4 regions of the Bradyrhizobium japonicum USDA 6 genome follow, and region 4 is predicted to be linked to each of the others. Evidence: predicted binding sites of a transcription regulator. Region 4 holds the regulator's gene; each other region holds the start of a gene.

Region 1 (4,870 bases), 3.8 Mb from region 4:
ACAAGGTGGAATTCCTCGGCGTCACCCAGGTTCCCTTTGCCGAACGCTATGACAATTTCATCGGCGGCAAATTCATCGCGCCAATCTCCGGCAAGTACTTTGACAACGCCTCGCCGGTGAACGGCCAGATCGTCTGCAAGATCGCGCGTTCCGATGCGCAGGACGTCGAGGCCGCCCTCGATGCGGCGCACGCCGCCAAGGGCGCCTGGGGACGCACCAGCGTCGCCGAGCGCGCCGCGATCCTGAACCGGATCGCCGACCGGATGGAAGAGAATCTGGAGCGCCTTGCGATTGCCGAAACCTGGGACAACGGCAAGCCGATCCGCGAGACCCGCGCCGCCGACCTGCCACTCGCGATCGATCATTTCCGCTATTTCGCCGGCGTGGTGCGCGCACAGGAGGGCTCGATCGGCGAGATCGACCACGACACCATCGCCTATCATTTCCACGAACCGCTCGGCGTGGTCGGCCAGATCATCCCCTGGAACTTCCCGCTGCTGATGGCGTGCTGGAAGCTCGCGCCGGCGCTCGCCGCCGGCAATTGCGTCGTGCTCAAGCCCGCTGAGCAGACGCCGGCCTCGATCATGGTCTGGGCCGAGATCATCGGCGATCTCCTGCCGCCCGGCGTCCTCAACATCGTCAACGGCTTTGGCCTCGAAGCCGGCAAGCCGCTCGCGTCCAGCCCGCGGATCGCGAAAATCGCCTTCACCGGCGAGACCACGACGGGCCGGCTGATAATGCAATATGCCAGCCAGAACCTGATCCCGGTCACGCTCGAGCTCGGCGGCAAGTCGCCGAACATCTTCTTCAACGACGTCACCGCCGAGGACGACGACTTCTTCGACAAGGCGATCGAAGGTTTTGTGATGTTCGCGCTGAACCAGGGCGAGGTCTGCACCTGTCCGAGCCGGGCGCTGGTCCACGCCGACATCTATGACCGCTTCATGGAGCGTGCGCTGAAGCGCGTCGCCGCGATCAAGCAGGGCGACCCGCGCGCGGCCGACACCATGATCGGCGCGCAGGCATCCAGCGAGCAGCTCGCCAAGATCCTCTCCTATATCGACATCGGCAAGCAGGAGGGCGCCAAGGTGCTGGCCGGCGGCGGTCGTGCCGAGCTCGGCGGCGATCTGTCCGGCGGCTTCTATGTCCAGCCGACGGTGTTCGAGGGCCACAACAAGATGCGAATCTTCCAGGAGGAGATCTTTGGTCCGGTCGTCTCGGTCACGACCTTCAAGACCGATGACGAAGCGCTCGCGATCGCCAACGACACGCTCTACGGCCTGGGAGCCGGCGTCTGGAGTCGCGATGCCAACCGCTGCTACCGCTTCGGCCGGGCCATCCAGGCCGGCCGGGTCTGGACCAACTGCTATCATGCGTATCCTGCGCATGCCGCGTTCGGCGGTTACAAGCAGTCGGGCGTCGGTCGCGAGACCCACAAGATGATGCTCGATCATTACCAGCAGACCAAGAATCTCCTGGTCAGCTACAGCCCGAAGAAGCTTGGCTTCTTCTGATCGGGCAAGATCTGATCGGGCAAGATCTGATTGAGCAGGAGAGGGCGGAGCAACCTTGCGCCGCCCTCTCCGTCGTCATCCGTCTGTCAGAGTCTTGAGACAATACGACAGCGCCGACCGTATTCGGTTCGGCGCCTGCGGCATTCGAAGCGATGCCTGGCAACGACGGAGGCTTGATGATGCGGAACAGTCGTTCAGGACGGACAATGGGTGTCGCGGCGGTGCTGTTCGGCGCGGCGGTGCTGCCGCTGTCGATGGCCTTTGCGCAGTCCGGCCCGGCGCCAGCTGGCGCCAAGCCCTTCCTGACCGTCGATGGACAGGCGCCACTGGTCCTTGGCCATCGCGGCCTGCCGGGCCTGGTACCTGAAGAGACCGAGGCGTCGTACGACCTCGCCGCGGCGCTCGGGACCGATGCGCTCGAAGAGGATTTGCACCTGACCAAAGATTGCGTTCTGGTCGTGCGTCATAACCCCTGGCTGAGCGACAACACCAACATTGCCGAGGTGGCGAAGACCAATGCGGCCGTCGCCGCCCGCAAGCGGACCGTGCCTGGTGTGCGCGTCAAGGCCCCGTCGGCCACCGGCGTGCCTGCCGACTACCTGACGGATCTCAGCGACCCGGCCGATCCCAGATCGGTGCTGAAGTCGCTGATCGTGGACGGCGAGGATCATACCAACGATTGGTCGATCAGCGACTTCACCATGGCCGAGCTGAAGCAATGGATCGGCGGCACCACCTATGACGCGGCCAACGAGCGGCCGAAAGTCTTCAACGGCAAGCTCCCGATCATCAGCTTCCAGGACGTCATCGACATCGCCAAGGTCAAGAGCAAGGAGACCGGGCGGTCCATCCTCGTCTATCCCGAAACCAAGAACCCGACCTGGAACAATGCCCAGGCGATCGCCAATGGCTGCGGCGTGGCCGGCAGCCGGCCGCTCGAAGATGCCCTGATCAAGATCATTGGCGATAACGGCCTCAACACCAAGGACGCTCCCATCCTGGTCCAGAGCTTCGAACCCGGCAGCCTGAAATATATGCGCAGCCACGGCCTCCAGACGCGGCAGGTCCAGCTCGTCGACGGCAACGGAATCGACTTCAAAACCGGCAAGGTTCTCCTCAACAACATCACGAATTCGCGTCCGTTCGACTGGACGGTTGCGGGCGATGCGCGCTTGTACGATGCGATGCTCACGCCCGAGGGGCTTGCCGAGATCAAGACCTATGCCGAGGGCATCGGTCCGTGGAAGGCCTATATCGTTCCGCTCAAGATCGCGCCGTGGAAGGACAGCAACGCCGATGGCACGCCCTACAAGGGATCGACGCCGGAGGCTTCGACGCAGGACGCGACCAGCCTCGTCGCGGATGCGCACAAGCTCGGTCTTTTCGTCCATGTCTTCACGTTTCGGAACGAGAAGAAATATCTCGCCGCCGACTATCGCGGTGACCCGAGCCTTGAATATCTCAAATTCTACCGGCTCGGCGTCGATGGGGTCTTCAGCGACTTCACGCATACCGGCGTTGCCGCCCGCTCAGCGTATTTGCGCGAGTTGGGCTGGTAAGGCTGGCACGGCGAATCGGACGCGCTTGGGATTTCGGATACAAAACGCCGCGTCCGATTTCTCTGCGTTGGCGGCTCACGTTCCCTTCGCTGACCGGTGAGCTAAAGTTGCCCGATCGGCGCCAAAGGTTTTGCAAAGTTTCGGCCACGTTGCAGTGCGGCATAATGAAAGTCGAGCCATGCCGCCGCGGTCCTTTCCAAGGGCGTTTGACTTGGGTTAGAGAGGGCTGAAGTTTTCTCTGACCCGGAATTCCCATGGCCGCACCCAAGAAAGCCGCCGCAAGCACTCCACAAGACAAGACCGACGGCGGTTCGCCCCCGGAATTCACCAGAGAGCAGGAGCTCAAAGCGCTCCGCGACATGCTCCTGATCCGGCGGTTCGAGGAAAAGGCCGGCCAGCTCTACGGCATGGGCGCGATCGGCGGCTTCTGCCACCTCTATATCGGCCAGGAAGCCGTGGTGGTCGGCATGCAGATGGCCCTGAAGCAGGGCGATCAAGTGATCACTGGCTATCGCGATCACGGTCATATGCTTGCCACCGGCATGGAGGCCAACGGCGTCATGGCCGAGCTCACCGGCCGGCGCGGCGGCTATTCCAAGGGCAAGGGCGGCTCCATGCACATGTTCAGCAAGGAGAAGCACTTCTACGGCGGCCACGGCATCGTCGGAGCCCAGGTCTCGCTCGGCACGGGTCTGGCCTTCGCGAACCACTATCGTGGTAACGACAATGTCAGCGTCACCTATTTCGGCGACGGCGCGGCCAACCAGGGCCAGGTCTATGAGAGCTTCAACATGGCGGAGCTCTGGAAGCTGCCGGTGATCTACGTCATCGAGAACAACCGCTACGCCATGGGCACCGCGGTGTCGCGCGCTTCGGCGCAGCAGGATTTCTCCAAGCGCGGTGCGTCCTTCAACATCCCCGGCATGCAGGTCGACGGCATGGACGTCCGCGCCGTGAAGGCCGCGGGCGAGGAGGCGGCGGCCTGGTGCCGCGCCGGCAAGGGCCCCTTCATCCTGGAGATGCAGACCTACCGCTATCGCGGCCATTCGATGTCCGACCCCGCCAAGTACAGAACGCGCGAAGAGGTCGAAAAAGTCCGCCACGACCAGGACCCGATCGAGCAGGTGCGCAACCGCCTGCTCGCGGCCAAGGTGAGCGAGGCCGATCTCAAGGCGATCGACGCCGAGGTCCGCGACATCGTCAACGCGTCCGCCGACTTCGCCCAGCATGATCCCGAGCCGGATGCCGCCGAGCTCTGGACCGACATTTACCGCTGAACGCGCGCAAGCTTTCTTTTGGAGTCGATATGCCAATTCAAGTGCTGATGCCCGCGTTGTCGCCCACGATGGAGAAGGGCAACCTTGCCAAGTGGCTGAAGAAAGAGGGCGAGACGATCAAGTCCGGCGACGTGATCGCCGAGATCGAGACCGACAAGGCGACCATGGAAGTCGAGGCGACCGACGAGGGGACGCTCGGCAAGATCCTGATCCCCGAGGGCACCGCCGACGTTGCCGTGAACACGCCGATCGCGACCATCCTCGCCGATGGCGAGAGCGCCGCCGATCTCGCCAAGGCGCCCGCGCCGGCGAAGCCGGCAGCCGAGGCTGCTCCGCCCACGTCCGCGAAGGCCGAGGCACCCGCGCCCAAGGCTGCGCCCGCACCGCAGGCCGTTGCCGAACCCGATCCCGAAGTGCCCGCCGGCACCGAGATGGTGACGCAGACCATCCGCGAAGCGCTGCGCGACGCGATGGCCGAAGAGATGCGCCGCGACGCCGACGTCTTCGTGATGGGCGAAGA
Region 2 (4,870 bases), 170 kb from region 4:
CGCCTTCGCCTTGAATTTCTTCGCGGCCGAGAACACCTCGCCGTCGCGCTGGCTGCGCTTCGTGGTGCGCCGCCTGCTCGAATTCGCCCGCACCGTTCCGGGCATCGTCTTCGCGCTGATTTTCGTGATCGCGTTCGGCCTCGGGCCGATGGCCGGCGTGCTCGCGATCGCGATCCACTCCACCGGCGCGCTCGGCAAGCTGTTCTCCGAGATCGTCGAGAATGCGGACATGAAGCCGGTCGAAGGCATCCGCTCGACCGGCGCGAGCTGGCTCTCCTGCATGCGCTTCGCCGTGGTGCCGCAGGTGTCCGCGGGCTACGCCAGCTATGCGCTGCTGCGTTTCGAGATCAATGTCCGCGAGGCCTCGGTCATGGGCTTCGTCGGTGCCGGCGGCATCGGACAGGAACTCGTCGTCGCCATCCGCAAGTTCTATTACTCCGACGTCAGTGCCATCCTGCTCACCATCATCATCACCGTCTTCATCATCGACATCACCACGGGCTGGCTGCGCGGCCGTCTGTTCGGCAAGGAGGCACGGACGTGACGAGACCGCAGGAGGTCGACACGCGAGAGCTTCGCGCGCGCTATCCCGATGTGTTCGACCGCCCGGCCTCGGCGCGGCTCGCGATGCCCGCGATGATCGTCGCGGCCTTCGCGATCCTGGTCTACGGCCTCGTCGATCTCGACTTCTCGCCGTCGCGATTCTTTGCAGGGCTGAGCCAGCTCGGCTGGATCAGCCTGATGATGATCCCGCCCGATCCCGGCTCTTCGCTCCCGGTCTATCTGAAGGCGCTGGGTGAGACGCTGTCGATCGCGCTACTCGGCACGACGCTCGCGGCTGTGTTCGCGCTTCCGGTCAGCTTGCTCGCCGCTCGCAACGTCATACCCTCGCAGATCCTGCGCTTTCCTATCAGGCGTCTCCTCGATTCGATCCGCGGCGTCGACACGCTGATCTGGGCGCTGGTGTGGATCAACGTGGTCGGGCTCGGTCCGTTCGCCGGCGTGCTCGCCATCGCCGTGTCGGATTTCGGGGCGTTCGGAAAATTGTTTTCGGAGGCGATCGAGGGCGCCGACCAGAAGCAGGTCGAAGGCGTGCGCGCCTCCGGCGGCAGTGCTTTGCACGAGATCCGCTTCGGCCTGCTGCCGCAGGTGCTGCCCGTGATCGCCGGCCAGGTGCTCTATTTCATCGAATCCAACACGCGCTCGGCCACCATCATCGGCATCGTCGGCGCCGGCGGCATCGGTCTCCAGCTCGCCGAGCAGATCCGCGTGCTGGAATGGCAGAAGGTGTCGTTCCTGATCCTGATGATTCTGGTTGCGGTCGCCGCGATCGATTTCATCTCGAGCAAATTGCGGTTTGCGATTATTGGAAGGCGGGCGGTCGCGTAATCGTAGCCACGAACTCCACTTCCCTTCTCCCCTTGCGGGCCTGTTGCGTTATCAGCTCTTGAGGCTGAAGACGTCAGGAACGAAGGCCTTGGTCCCGGCAATTGCCTGCCAAGATCTGTAGTTGTCGCCCTCGGAGGGTGGCTCACGCGGCGATTGTGGCCCACCGCCTCATGTTGAAGGCGATCGCGGCGAGCACGACTTGCCCGGTCGCCTTGATCAGACCGACGTAGCGGATGCAGGTCAGCCGCATGCGGCGTTTGAGAGTAGCGAAGGTGGTCTCGACCTGGGCTCGGCGGCGCGCGATGAGGAGGTTGTAGCGTTTGAGCCTGGGCGGCAGTTCCGGATGATGTCTGTTGGGCCGACGAGCGATGCGGGGTTTCTTGCCCTCCGCCTTCAGCCGGGCCCGTCGGGCATGGGTGTCGTAAGCCGCATCGGCCCACACCGCAGCTTCATCGCCCCGGATCAAAGCGTCCGCAGGTGTCGTATCGTTGACGTTAGCGGGTGTGGTCAGCACCGCGCGGATCAAGCCGGATCCTTCGTCCACACCCACATGGGCCTTGTAACCGAAGGTCGAGCCGCTTTTGCCCTGCCGTTTGGCAAACCGGGCATCAGGGTCGTTTGAGGGGCGATCCTCCTTGGGCGGAGCCGAGACTGCCTGGATCAAGGTCGCATCCAGCATCGTGCCGCGCTTGAGGATCACGCCAGCATTCTCAAGCTGACGATCCAATTCGCCAAACAGCTTCTCCAGCAGGCCCTGTTCAACGAGCTGGTTCCGGAAGCGGTTCAGGACCGTGTGGTCGGGCGTCGCATCCTCAAGGCTCAAACCGACGAAGCGCTTGAACGACAACCGGTCGCCCAGCGCTTCCTCGAGTTCGCGCTCCGAAAGACCATACAGCGACTGCAACAGCACAGCACGAAACAGCACCAACACCGGATAGCCTGGTCGACCGGGGCTCCCTTCATCCCGCAAATGGCCGATCAGCTTCTCGAACCGGTACCACTTGACCAGGCCAGCCAGCCGATCCAGCGCCGCATTGGCGCCGGCCCCCTTCGGCATCAGCGCTTCCACAAAGCTCGGCTGTCCCGTCCGCTTGACCGCCATCGCTACCCTCCAAGGCTTTGCCCTAGGGAATCACAATTGACGAATTACGCAACAGCCCCCTTGCGGGAGAAGGTGGCGCGAAGCGCCGGATGAGGGGGTGCTTCGGCGAGTTCAAATACTGAGACGTGGGCGCGGAGAGAGACCCCTCACCCGTCTCGCCGCTACGCGGCGAGCCACCCTCTCCCGCAAGGGGAGAGGGTGAAGAAGAGCAGCCTCACCCGTTCTCCACCAGAAACTCCACCCGCTCCGCTGCAAAGCGCGAGTGCTTGGTCACCAGCGGCTTGCCGGCGAGATCGTGGTCGGTCGCGTCGACCACGAGGATCGGCCGTCCCAGCGGCAGATCGAGCCGCGCGGCGTCGGTCGCGTCCACGATGCCGGCGGTGATCCGGGTCGCGCCGCGGCTGTAGTCGCGGACGCCGTAATGCTCGAGCAGTTTCGTCATCGATCGCGTCGCGGCGAACACATTGCCCGCGCCCGGGAACAATTCCGCTGACAGCCAGGTGGTGGAGACGCAGATCGGCGTGCGGTCGGCGAGGCGGATCGCCTCGATCCGCACCAGCGGCGCGCCGGCCTTCAATCCCAGTTCACGCGCCAGTTCGCGGGTCGCGACGTCGTCGGACGCCTCGATCAACCGGCCATGCGGTTCGCGGCCATCGGCGCCGACGATCTCGGAGAAGCGGGTGCGCGAGCGCAAGGGATAAGCAAGGCGCTGCGCCTCGACATAGGTTCCGCTGCCGCGTTCGGCGCGCACGAGGCCCCGCTCGGCAAGTGCGGCCAGGGCGCGCCGCACGGTGTGGCGGTTCACGCGATAGGTTTCGGCGATCTCCATCTCGCCCGGCAGCTTGTCGCCGGCCGCAAAGCGGCCGTCGGCGATACCGCGCTCGATGCCGTCGGCAACGAGGCGCCACAGCGCGACGCCCGAAGAGGCTGTGTCCTGCATGCTCATGTCGCCGAGAAGCCTACTTCAGAAATCACACGTTTGTCACGAAACAGTCATGGCGCGTCCGTATCAAGTTGTCTATTATCATAGACAACTTGGATTCGGCAAGTTCTGCAGAGAGTTTCGGTGGATTTGGTGACCCAGCACAACAACCAGCAAGTCCAGCGCAAGGCCGCGATGGCCGTGCTGGCGCACGCGGAGGCGGGCGAGATCGCCGCTCGCCTCCGCGCTCTCGCCCTGCCGGCTCATCAGGAGCTGCGCGCGCCGGAAAACGGTCTCGTCATGCTGCGCGGCCGGGTCGGCGGCGACGGCGCGCCATTCAATCTCGGTGAAGCCACGGTGTCGCGCGCGGCGGTCCGGCTCGCGAGCGGCGAAGTCGGCTTCGGCTACACGCTGGGGCGCGACGGCGAGAAGGCGCGGCTGATCGCGCTGTGCGACGCGCTGGCGCAGTCCAGTGATTTCGGCGAGGCGGTGGAGCGTGACGTTATCGCGCCGTTGCGCGAGCAGCTTATGATCCAGCGCAAGCAGGCGGCGGCCGAGACCGCCGCGACGAAGGTTGATTTCTACACCATGGTGCGCGGTGAGGGGTGAGGCCATGACCACGATTGCGGAACTGCCGCCGGGTTTCGTCGACAAGGTCTTGTCGGCGCAATCGACCTTTCGTTCCGTCATGGACGCGATGGCGCGGCCGGGTTCGGTCCAGCGCATCGTACCGATGGCGGGAGTGCCCGGGCCAACGATGCGCGGCACCGCCGCGATCGCGCTGACGCTGTTCGATCACGACACGCCGCTCTGGCTCGATGCGCGGATGGCGGAGAGATCGGACGTGGTGAAATGGCTCAAGTTCCACACCGGCGCGCCGGTGGTGCAGGATCCCTCGATCGCAAGTTTCGCGCTGATCAGCGACGGCGCGGCGTTGCCGGCGCTCGAGCGCTTCGCGCTGGGCACGAACGAGTATCCGGATCGTTCGACCACCGTGATCCTTCAGGTCGAGAGCCTGGACTCGGGTCGCAGTTTCGAACTGCGTGGCCCCGGCATCGACGGTGTCGCGACGCTTCAGGCCTCGATCAAGCCTTTCGATCTGTTCGAGCGCCTGCGCATGAACGAGGCGTTGTTTCCGCGCGGCATCGATTTGGTGCTGGTCGCCGATGACGCCGTGGTTGCGATCCCGCGCACCACGCGTGTCGTGAACAAGGGAAGCTAGTCGCATGTATGTCGCAGTCAAAGGCGGCGAGCGCGCCATCGAGAACGCCCATCGCCTGCTCGCCAATGCGCGGCGTGGCGACCAGAGCGTTTCCGAAGTCACGCTGGATCAGATCTCGGAGCAGCTTGGCCTCGCCGTGGACCGCGTCATGAGCGAAGGCTCGCTCTATGACCGTGAGCTCGCGGCGCTCGCCATCAAGCAGGCGCGCGGGGATCTGATCGAGGCGATCTTCCTG
Region 3 (4,870 bases), 440 kb from region 4:
TCGAGAAGTACCTGAAGTCAGCGTCCGGCCGCGCCTTCGCCAAAAGGCGCTTCTAGCCCCCTACTCCCCGATCACCGCATTCAACCGATCGCGCAGCGCCACGATCTCGTCCTTCATCGCGACCAGTTCCGAGACCGAGCAATCCGACGCCGCCAGGATGGATTGCGGCACGGCGCGCGCTTTTTCCTTCAAGGCGTGGCCCTGCGGGGTCAGCGCGATCAGCACCTGACGTTCGTCCTCGCGCGAGCGCGTGCGCTTGACGAGGTGCGCGGCCTCGAGGCGCTTGAGCAGCGGCGTCAGCGTGCCCGAGTCCAGGAACAGCTTTTCGCCGATGTCCTTGACCGGCACGTCGTCGCGCTCCCACAGCACCAGCATCACCAGATATTGCGGGTAGGTCAGGCCGAGCCGGTCCAGCAGCGGCTTGTAGACCCGGTTGAAGGCATGCGCGGCCGAATAGACCGCGAAGCAGATCTGGTTGTCGAGGCGCTGCGGGTCCAGCGCCGATAATTTCCGGGGCATCGAGAATCTCACGCGGTTTCCTCCATTCTGGGACCGGGCGGCCGTACATTCAATTGCGAACAATTAAATGTGAGGCATGCAGATTTCAATTGCACGCAATCTAATTGTTTGCGATGTAGGTTCCACCCCAACCCGAAGACCTGAGGAGACGAAAATGTCTGTGAACGTCCTGTACAAGACCAGCGCCAAGGCCACCGGCGGCCGCGACGGCCATGCGGCGACCCTCGACGGCGCGCTCGACGTCAAGCTCACCACGCCGAAGGAGCTCGGCGGCGGCGGCGGCGCCGGCAACAATCCGGAGCAGCTGTTTGCGGCCGGCTATGCCGCCTGCTTCATCGGCGCGATGAAGTTCGTGGCCTCGCAGGGCGGCCCGAAGGTTCCGGCTGACGCCTCGGTCACCTCCACCGTCGGCATCGGCCCGCGCTCGGCCGGCGGCTTCGGTCTCGACATCGACCTCGCCGTCTCGCTGCCGGGCCTTGCCCGCGCGGAAGCCGAGGCGCTGGTCGAGAAGGCCCACCAGGTATGTCCCTACTCCAATGCCACGCGCGGCAATGTCGACGTTCGCCTGACGGTCGTCTGATCAAACGGCGGATTGGCTGGCCCGAGATCCCCCTCGGGCCGGCCGCTTCCCTTTATTTTTTGTTTTGCCACGCCCCGGGATGGCACGGCGGCACCGCATACGCCCCTACGCACCAAGCCATTGCTGGCGCAAAAAAACCTCGCTAGGCCTGTGATCAATGATCGACACAGGGGAAGCGAAGGCATGACCGAAGCCGTTTTGGGCGCAATGAGCGGACTGCGCGTCATCGATCTCACGCGCGTGCTCGGCGGTCCCTACTGCACCCAGATCCTCGCCGACCACGGCGCCGACGTGATCAAGGTCGAGCCGCCCGCCGGCGACGAGGTACGCGACTGGGGCCCTCCGTTCCACGAGGAAGACGCGGCCTATTTCATCGGCATCAACCGCAACAAGCGCTCGATCGGCCTCGACCTCGCCTCCGAAGGCGGCCGTGTCGTGCTGCTCAAGATGCTCGAGACCGCCGACGTCCTGATCGAGAATTTCAAGCCGGGCACGCTGGAGAAATGGGGCATCGGCAACGATGTGCTCAGCAAGAAATTTCCGCGCCTGGTGCATTGCCGGATCTGCGGCTTCGGCGCCGACGGTCCGCGCGGCGGCAATCCCGGCTATGACGCCATCATCCAGGCCATGACCGGCATGATCGCGGCGACCGGTTCGCCCGAGAGCGGTCCGATGCGGATCGGCGTGCCGCTGGTCGACATCACCACCGGCCTCTATGCGGCGATCGGCATCCTGATGGCGCTGTCGGAGCGGCAGCGCTCGGGCCAGGGCCAGTTCCTGGAGACGACGCTGTACGAGACCGGCCTTGCCATCATGCATCCGCACACCGCGAATTATTTCATGCACGGCAAGCCGCCGTCGCTCACCGGCAACGAACATCCCAACCTCGTACCTTACGCGATCTTCCCGACCAGGACCGACGACATCTTCATCGGCGTCGGCAATGACGGCACCTTCCGCAAGCTCGCCAAGGAAATCGGCAAGCCCGAGCTCGGCACCGATCCGCGCTTTGCCCGCAACAAGGACCGCATCGCCAATCGCGAGGCGCTGCGGGCCGAGTTGGCCGCCGTGTTCAGCCAGCACGAGGCGGAACCGCTGTGCAATCGTCTGCTCGCCGCCGGCCTGCCCGCAGGTCCCGTGCAGAAGATCGACCAGGCCTTGACCAACGCGCACACGATCGCCCGCGGCGATGTCATCGAGAAGGACTGGTACAAGGGCGTGGCCTCGCCGATCCGGCTGGATCGCAGCAAGCCGAGCCTGCGCCGCCTGCCGCCGAAATTCAGCCAGCACTCCCAGGAGGTGCTGGGCGAGTTCGGCTACTCCAAATCGGAGATCGACGCGATGGTCGAAAAGGGCACCGTCTGCGGCCCCGAGCGCAAGCGCTGAGACAACGACGACGATCGAGCGCCAGGGCAGGTGCGCTCCCTCTCCCGCTTGCGGGAGAGGGTTGGGGAGAGGGTGTCTCCGCAATGGGACAATCCCCCAGAGGATAGAGCCCTCACCCGCGCCTCCGGCGCGACCTCTCCCGCAAGCGGGAGAGGTTTTTGAGCCTGCAGCCTGATCTTCAGCCTCACACAATGATGCCGCACTGCGGCGCGGGCACGCATGTGCGAACGGAGGAGGCTGCGCGCTCGGCATTCGCCTATTTGACGGCTTCCCTTTTGGCCGCGCTTGCTGCTTTCGTTTCTCCCGCTTACACAGTCATGTGAACGTCATATGGCGCTGCTAGCGCAAGCGCTTCTTTTTGACGGCCAAGGGAGGTTTACTTGATGGCTCTTCGACACTTTGGGGCGGCTGCCGCAGTTGCGATCACGATCGGCATGGGCGCATCGCCGGCCTTGGCCGTGACCGAAATCCAGTGGTGGCACGCGATGACCGGCGCCAACAACGACGTCATCGTCAAGCTCGCCACCGACTTCAACGCCTCGCAGACCGACTACAAGGTGATCCCGACCTACAAGGGCAACTATCCCGATACGATGAACGCCGGCATCGCGGCGTTTCGCGCCGGCAATGCCCCGCACATCATGCAGGTGTTCGAAGTCGGCACCGCGACCATGATGGCCGCGACCGGCGCCGTAAAACCCGTCTACAAGCTGATGGCCGAGGCCGGCGAGAAGTTCGACCCCAAGATCTACCTGCCCGCCATCACCGGCTACTACTCGACCTCGAAGGGCGAGATGCTGTCCTTCCCGTTCAATTCGTCGTCGACCGTCATGTGGGTCAACCTCGACGAGCTCAAGAAGGCGAACGTCGAGATCCCCAAGACCTGGCCCGAAACGTTCGAGGCCGCCAAGAAGCTGAAGGCTGCGGGTCATGACACCTGCGGCTTCTCCGGCTCCTGGGTCACCTGGGTCAATCTTGAGCAGCTCTCCGCCTGGCACAACGTGCCGCTCGCCAGCAAGGCCAACGGCCTCGACGGTTTCGACACCGTGCTGGAGTTCAACGGCCCGCTCCAGGTCAAGCATCTCGAAACCCTGGTCGAGCTGCAGAAGACCAAGACCTACGACTATGCCGGCCGCACCAACACCGGCGAAGGCCGCTTCACCTCGGGTGAATGCCCGATCTACCTGACCTCGTCGGCGTTCTTCGGCAACGTCAAGGCGCAGGCCAAGTTCAACTTCACCGCCGTGCCGATGCCTTATTATCCGGACGCCAAGGGCGCGCCGCAGAACTCGATCATCGGCGGCGCCTCGCTCTGGGTCATGGGCGGCAAGTCGGCCCAGGAATACAAGGGCGTCGCGAAGTTCCTGACCTTCCTCTCGGACACCGATCGCCAAGTCTACATCCACAAGGCCTCGGGCTATCTGCCGATCACCAAGGCGGCCTACGCCAAGGCGAAGGAAGAAGGTTTCTACAAGGATCAGCCCTATCTCGAGACCCCGCTGCTCGAGCTGACCAACAAGGAGCCGACCGAGAATTCGCGCGGCTTGCGTCTCGGCAACATGGTTCAGCTCCGTGACGTCTGGTCGGAAGAGATCGAGCAGGCGCTGGCCGGCAAGAAGACCGCCAAGCAGGCGCTCGACGCCGCGGTCGAGCGCGGCAACACGATGCTGCGTCAGTTCGAAAAGACCGCCGTCAAGTGAGGCGATGAGCGGCAGGCCGGTAAGCCGGCCTGCCGCTTCAGCTGGCATCATGCAAAAGCAAGCCATTTTCCAATCAAGGCTATTGCCCTACGCGCTGGTTGCACCGCAGCTCGCGATCGTCCTGATATTCTTCTACTGGCCTGCCCTGCAGGCGGTGATCCAGTCCTTCCTGCTCCAGGATGCCTTCGGTCTCTCGAGCACCTTTGTCTGGCTCGACAATTACATCGAGCTGTTCAAGGACCCCGCCTATTTCGAGGCGGTCGTCCGGACCTTCTTCTTCTCGTTCGCGATCGCCGTGTCGTCGCTGTCGTTCGCGCTGCTGCTGGCCGTGATGGCCGACAAGCCGCTGCGCGGCTCGATGCTCTACCGCACGCTGCTGATCTGGCCCTATGCGGTGGCGCCGCCCGTCGTCGGCGTGCTCTGGATCTTCATGCTGCATCCCTCGCTCGGCGTGCTGTCGCGCTATCTGCGCGGCGTGGGCGTCGACTGGAATCCGCTGCTCGACGGCAACCAGGCGGCGGCGCTGATCATCCTCGCCGCGGCGTGGAAGCAGATCTCCTATAATTTCCTGTTCTTCCTCGCCGGCCTGCAGGCCATCCCCCGAAGCGTGTTCGAGGCCGCTGCGATCGACGGCGCCCGTCCGATGCGCCGGTTCTGGACCGTGACCTTCCCGCTGCTGTCGCCC
Region 4 (4,870 bases):
CGGGATCGGTGCCGAGCACGATCGGCGCGCCGGTAGCCTTGATGAAGTCCCGCATCACCTTTTTCGGCGCGAGCTCCGGCGGCGTCGCGACATTGAGCTTGAACTTGAAACGCTCGGCGGCATGCGCCCAGGACGCCAGCACATTGTTGTCGTCGCCGGTCCAGGCCACCGTCCTGCCCTCGATCGGGCCGCGATGCTCTTCGTAGGTCATGAGGTCGGCCATCACCTGGCAAGGATGCGAGCGCCGTGTCAGGCCGTTGATGACGGGCACCGTCGCATATTCCGCCAGCTCCAGCAGGGCCTCGTGATTGAGGATGCGGATCATGATGGCGTCGACATAGCGCGACAGCACGCGCGCTGTGTCGGCGATGGTCTCGCCGCGGCCGAGCTGCATCTCGGCGCCGGTCAGCATGATCGGCTCGCCACCGAGCTGGCGCATGGCGACGTCGAACGAAACGCGGGTGCGCGTGGACGGACGCTCGAAGATCATCGCCAGCGTCTTGCCTTCCAGCGGCTTCACCGGCTGGTGCGCTTTCTGCTTTGCCTTCATGGCGGAGGAGGCCGCGAGCATGCTCTTGAGCTCCGACAACGGGAGCTCGTTGATATCCAGAAAGTGCTTCGGAGACTTGCTCATCAGCTTGCCGCCCGCTTGGTCTGACTGGACGAGATCGCGGCGCAGGCGCGCTCGAGCCGCCCGACGCTGTCCTCGATCTCGGCTTCGGTGACGATCAAGGGCGGCAGGAAGCGCACGACATTGTCGCCGGCGCCGACCGTGAGCAATTTTTCGTTGCGCAATGCCGCGCCGAGATCGCCTGACGGCACCACGGCCTTGATGCCGATCAGAAGGCCTTCGCCACGCACTTCGCTGACGATGTCGGGATAACGATCGATCACGGAGGCGAGCTTCTGCTTGAGCAGCAGCGACATCTTCTGCACGTGGTCGAAGAAGCCGGGCTTGAGCATGACGTCGAGCACGGCGTTGGCAGCCGAGATCGCGAGCGGATTGCCGCCGAAGGTCGAGCCGTGCGAGCCGGGCCCCATGCCCGCAGCCGCGTCCGCGGTCGCCAGCACCGCGCCGATCGGGAAGCCGCCACCGAGCGCTTTGGCCAGCGACATCACGTCAGGCGTGACGCCGGTGCGGCGATGCGCGAACAGATCGCCGGTGCGGCCCATGCCGGTCTGCACCTCGTCGAACGCGAGCAGCAGGCCCTTCTCGTCGCAGAGCTGGCGCAACGCCCTCAGGAAGGCGGGCGTTGCCGAACGTACGCCGCCCTCGCCCTGGATCGGCTCGATCAGGATGCCGGCGGTCTGCGGACCGATCGCCTTCTTGACGGCTTCGATATCGCCATGCGGGACCTGGTCGAAGCCGTCCATCGGCGGGCCGAACCCTTCGAGATATTTTGCCGAACCGGTCGCGGCGAGCGTTGCCAGCGTGCGGCCGTGGAAGGCGCCTTCGAAGGTGATGATGCGGTAACGCTCCGGATGCCCCTTGGAGAAGTGATGATGGCGGACCAGCTTGATCACACCTTCCAGCGCTTCAGCGCCGGAATTGCAGAAGAACACGAAGTCCGCGAAGCTTTCATCGCACAGACGCGCGGCAAGCTTCTCGCCGTCCGGGCTCTGGAACAGGTTCGACATGTGCCAGAGTTTGGTGGCCTGCTCCTGCAACGCCTTGACCAACGCAGGATGAGCATGGCCGAGCGCATTCACCGCCACGCCCGAGGTGAAATCGAGATAGCGATCGCCATTGGTCGCAATCAGCCAGCAGCCTTCACCGCGCTCGAAACCGAGGTCGGACCTGGCGAAAACGGGGAGCAAATGCGGCGCTGCGCTGTTAGTCATGACGATCACTTGAATGTTGCGGACGGCGTGAGCGTGCATTGCGCAACGCACCATCGACCGGCCCGGAAAACGAAACGTGCCGCCTTTTAAGGGCGGCACGTGTGACTATCTTATGCCTGATGAAACCGGTGTCAATGCCGCCCGGAAAGCCTCGCGAAACCCAGAATCCGTAGTCTTGCGGTGGCGATTTTGCGTATTTCCGCCACGGAACATGTGGAAGCGAGTCGGCGGACTCTTGCGCGTGAGTCACGCCATATTGTAGCGTTTGGCTTGTCAGATACGACATCTCGTGCAGCAGTTCTGATCCCAAGAGTCCTCATGTACCGGCGTAAGCGTTCGGGCGCATCTGGCGCGCCCGGCGAGCCTTAAGGGATTCTGGCGGCACGGGTTTTTCGAGGCTTAGGCATTCGCCGTGCGGCCGCCAGGATGGCAGGCGCCGGCGAAGGAAAGGGTGCAATGACCGTTTTGACCTGGTCGGATGATCGCGTCGAGCAGCTGAAAAAGCTCTGGGAGGCCGGACTTTCGGCCAGCCAGATCGCCGCTGAACTCGGCAATGTGACCCGCAATGCCGTAATCGGCAAAGTGCACCGGCTCGGCCTGTCGGGCCGCGCCAAGAGCCCTTCATCGGCAGCGCCGCGGCCGCGCAAGGCGCGCCCCGCCCAGCACATGATGCGGGTGACCCGCCCGATCGCACGCGGCAACACCGCGCTGGCGCAAGCCTTCGAAGTCGAGGTCGAGGCCGAACCGGTCACCTACGACAACGTCGTGCCGATGAGCCAGCGGCTGTCTCTGCTGGAGCTGAACGAGGCCACCTGCCACTGGCCGGTCGGCGACCCCTCGAGCCCGGATTTCTTCTTCTGCGGCGGCAAGGCGCTCTCCGGCCTGCCCTACTGCGCCCAGCACTCGCGCGTGGCGTATCAGCCCGCGGCGGATCGCCGGCGTGCACCGGCGAAGCCGGGTCCGCGCTGAGTACAGCTCCAGCAGACAACCTTGTCCCGGCACAGAGCCGGGACGATCGAGCAAGAAAAAAAGCGCGCCGGGTGGCGCGCTTTTTGTTTGCCGGCTTGCAGCGGACCTTACGCCTGCTCCGCCTTCGCAAAGCGATCGTCCAGTGCGTAGCCCGCGCCGCGGACGGTGCGGATCGGGTCCTGCTCGCGACCGAGATTGAGCAGCTTGCGCAGGCGGCCGATATGGACGTCGACGGTGCGCTCGTCGATGTAGATGTCACGGCCCCAGACGCTGTCGAGCAGCTGCTCGCGCGAGAACACGCGGCCGGGATGCTCCAGAAAGAACTCCAGCAGGCGATATTCGGTCGGGCCGAGATCGATCGGCCGGCCCGAACGCGCCACGCGGCGCTTGTCGCGGTCGAGTTCGATGTCGCCATAGGCGAGCACGGTGGCGAGCCGCTCCGGGCTGGCGCGCCTGAGCAGGCCCTTCACGCGTGCCAGCAGCTCCGGCACCGAGAACGGCTTGACGATGTAGTCGTCGGCGCCGGTCGCAAGACCCCGCACCCGCTCACTCTCCTCGCCGCGCGCGGTGAGCATGATGATCGGAAGCTGCTTGGTCTCGGGCCGGGTGCGCAGCCGCCGGCACAGCTCGATGCCGGAGAGGCCCGGCAGCATCCAGTCGAGCACGATCAAATCGGGGATGTGCTCCTTGAGGCGGGTGTCGGCGTCGTCGCCGCGCATCACCGTCTCGACGTCATAGCCGTCGCCTTCGAGGTTGTAGCGGAGAAGCTCGGTGAGAGCTTCCTCGTCCTCAACCACCATAATGCGTGCGCCCATGGTGTCGTCGCTCCTTAAGTGTTCGGGACCGTCGTGGCGAAGGTCGTCATGTCGCCCTTCGGCCGCTTGTCGGTGATCGCCTGGCCCTCGATCATGTAGAACACGGTCTCGGCAATGTTGGTGGCGTGGTCACCGATGCGCTCAATGTTCTTGGCGCAGAACATCAGGTGGATGCAGAACGAGATGTTGCGCGGATCCTCCATCATGTAGGTGAGCAGCTCGCGGAACAGCGAGGTGCAGATGGCGTCGACTTCCTCGTCGCCCTTCCACACCGCCATCGCCGCCGGTAGATCGTGCGCGGCATAGGCATCCAGCACCGACTTGACCTGCTGCTGCACGAGATCGGTCATGTGCTCCAGGCCGCGGAACAGCTTGAGCGGATGGAAATCCGTCTCCAGCGCCGCGACGCGCTTGCCCATGTTCTTGGCGAGGTCGCCGATCCGCTCGAGATCGGTCGCGACGCGCATGGCGCCGACGATCTCGCGCAGATCGACCGCCATCGGCTGGCGGCGCGCGATGGTGAGCACGGCGCGCTCCTCGATCTTCTTCTGAAGCGCGTCGAGATCGGCGTCGATGGTGACGACGCGCTGGCCGAGCGCGACGTCGCGGCGGATCAGCGCGTCGACGGAATCGACGATCATGCGCTCGGCGATGCCTCCCATCTCGGCGACCAGGCGCGTGAGCTCCTGGAGGTCGGTGTCGAAGGCCTTTGCGGTATGTTCAGAACCCATGTTCCGTCTCCTCAGCCGAACCGGCCGGTGATGTAATCCTGCGTGCGCCGGTCGGTCGGCGACGTGAAGATCTTGCTGGTGTCGTCGAACTCGATCAGCTCGCCGAGATACATGAAGGCGGTCTTGTCGGAGACGCGCGCCGCCTGCTGCATGTTGTGGGTGACGATCGCGATCGTGTAGTTCTCGGACAGCTCCTGGATCAGCTCCTCGACCTTGGCGGTCGAGATCGGGTCGAGCGCCGAGCAGGGCTCGTCGAACAGGATCACCTCGGGCCGCACCGCGACCGTGCGGGCGATGCAGAGGCGCTGCTGCTGGCCGCCGGAGAGCGACAGGCCGGAGGCGTTGAGCTTGTCCTTGACCTCGTTCCACAGCGCGCCACCGCGCAGCGCCTTTTCGACGCGGTCGTCCATCTCGGACTTCGAGATCTTCTCATAGAGACGGATGCCGAAGGCGATGTTCTCGTAGATCGTCATCGGGAACGGCGTCGGCTTCTGGAACACCATGCCGACGCGG

What was found. The regulator PhoB, encoded in region 4, activates phosphate uptake and scavenging genes when phosphate is short. The targets are predictions, from matches to a motif close to TGTCATNNANCTGTCAT.
Region 1: a site for PhoB is predicted at 1,588-1,604, ahead of BJ6T_RS23720 (glycerophosphodiester phosphodiesterase family protein). Genes of this name have one in related genera too.
Region 2: a site for PhoB is predicted at 3,472-3,488, ahead of phnF (phosphonate metabolism transcriptional regulator PhnF). Genes of this name have one in related genera too.
Region 3: a site for PhoB is predicted at 2,799-2,815, ahead of ugpB (sn-glycerol-3-phosphate ABC transporter substrate-binding protein UgpB). Genes of this name have one in related genera too.

What each region holds. Positions count from the first base shown of each region.
Region 1 is NC_017249.1:5,006,781-5,011,650, forward strand. It holds gene adh (aldehyde dehydrogenase) at 1-1,514, shown strand, start outside; gene BJ6T_RS23720 (glycerophosphodiester phosphodiesterase family protein) at 1,721-3,073, shown strand; gene pdhA (pyruvate dehydrogenase (acetyl-transferring) E1 component subunit alpha) at 3,328-4,350, shown strand; gene BJ6T_RS23730 (pyruvate dehydrogenase complex E1 component subunit beta) at 4,380-4,870, shown strand, end outside.
Region 2 is NC_017249.1:1,369,152-1,374,021, forward strand. It holds gene phnE (phosphonate ABC transporter, permease protein PhnE) at 1-544, shown strand, start outside; gene phnE (phosphonate ABC transporter, permease protein PhnE) at 541-1,389, shown strand; gene BJ6T_RS06245 (IS5 family transposase) at 1,532-2,491, opposite strand; gene phnF (phosphonate metabolism transcriptional regulator PhnF) at 2,706-3,437, opposite strand; gene phnG (phosphonate C-P lyase system protein PhnG) at 3,558-4,022, shown strand; gene phnH (phosphonate C-P lyase system protein PhnH) at 4,027-4,635, shown strand; gene BJ6T_RS06265 (carbon-phosphorus lyase complex subunit) at 4,640-4,870, shown strand, end outside.
Region 3 is NC_017249.1:759,934-764,803, reverse strand. It holds gene BJ6T_RS46900 (GIY-YIG nuclease family protein) at 1-56, shown strand, start outside; gene BJ6T_RS03565 (MarR family winged helix-turn-helix transcriptional regulator) at 61-519, opposite strand; gene BJ6T_RS03560 (organic hydroperoxide resistance protein) at 674-1,099, shown strand; gene BJ6T_RS03555 (CaiB/BaiF CoA transferase family protein) at 1,283-2,485, shown strand; gene ugpB (sn-glycerol-3-phosphate ABC transporter substrate-binding protein UgpB) at 2,869-4,185, shown strand; gene ugpA (sn-glycerol-3-phosphate ABC transporter permease UgpA) at 4,235-4,870, shown strand, end outside.
Region 4 is NC_017249.1:1,202,113-1,206,982, reverse strand. It holds gene argF (ornithine carbamoyltransferase) at 1-634, opposite strand, end outside; gene BJ6T_RS05485 (aspartate aminotransferase family protein) at 634-1,842, opposite strand; gene BJ6T_RS05480 (GcrA family cell cycle regulator) at 2,299-2,811, shown strand; gene phoB (phosphate regulon transcriptional regulator PhoB) at 2,919-3,626, opposite strand; gene phoU (phosphate signaling complex protein PhoU) at 3,641-4,357, opposite strand; gene pstB (phosphate ABC transporter ATP-binding protein PstB) at 4,369-4,870, opposite strand, start outside.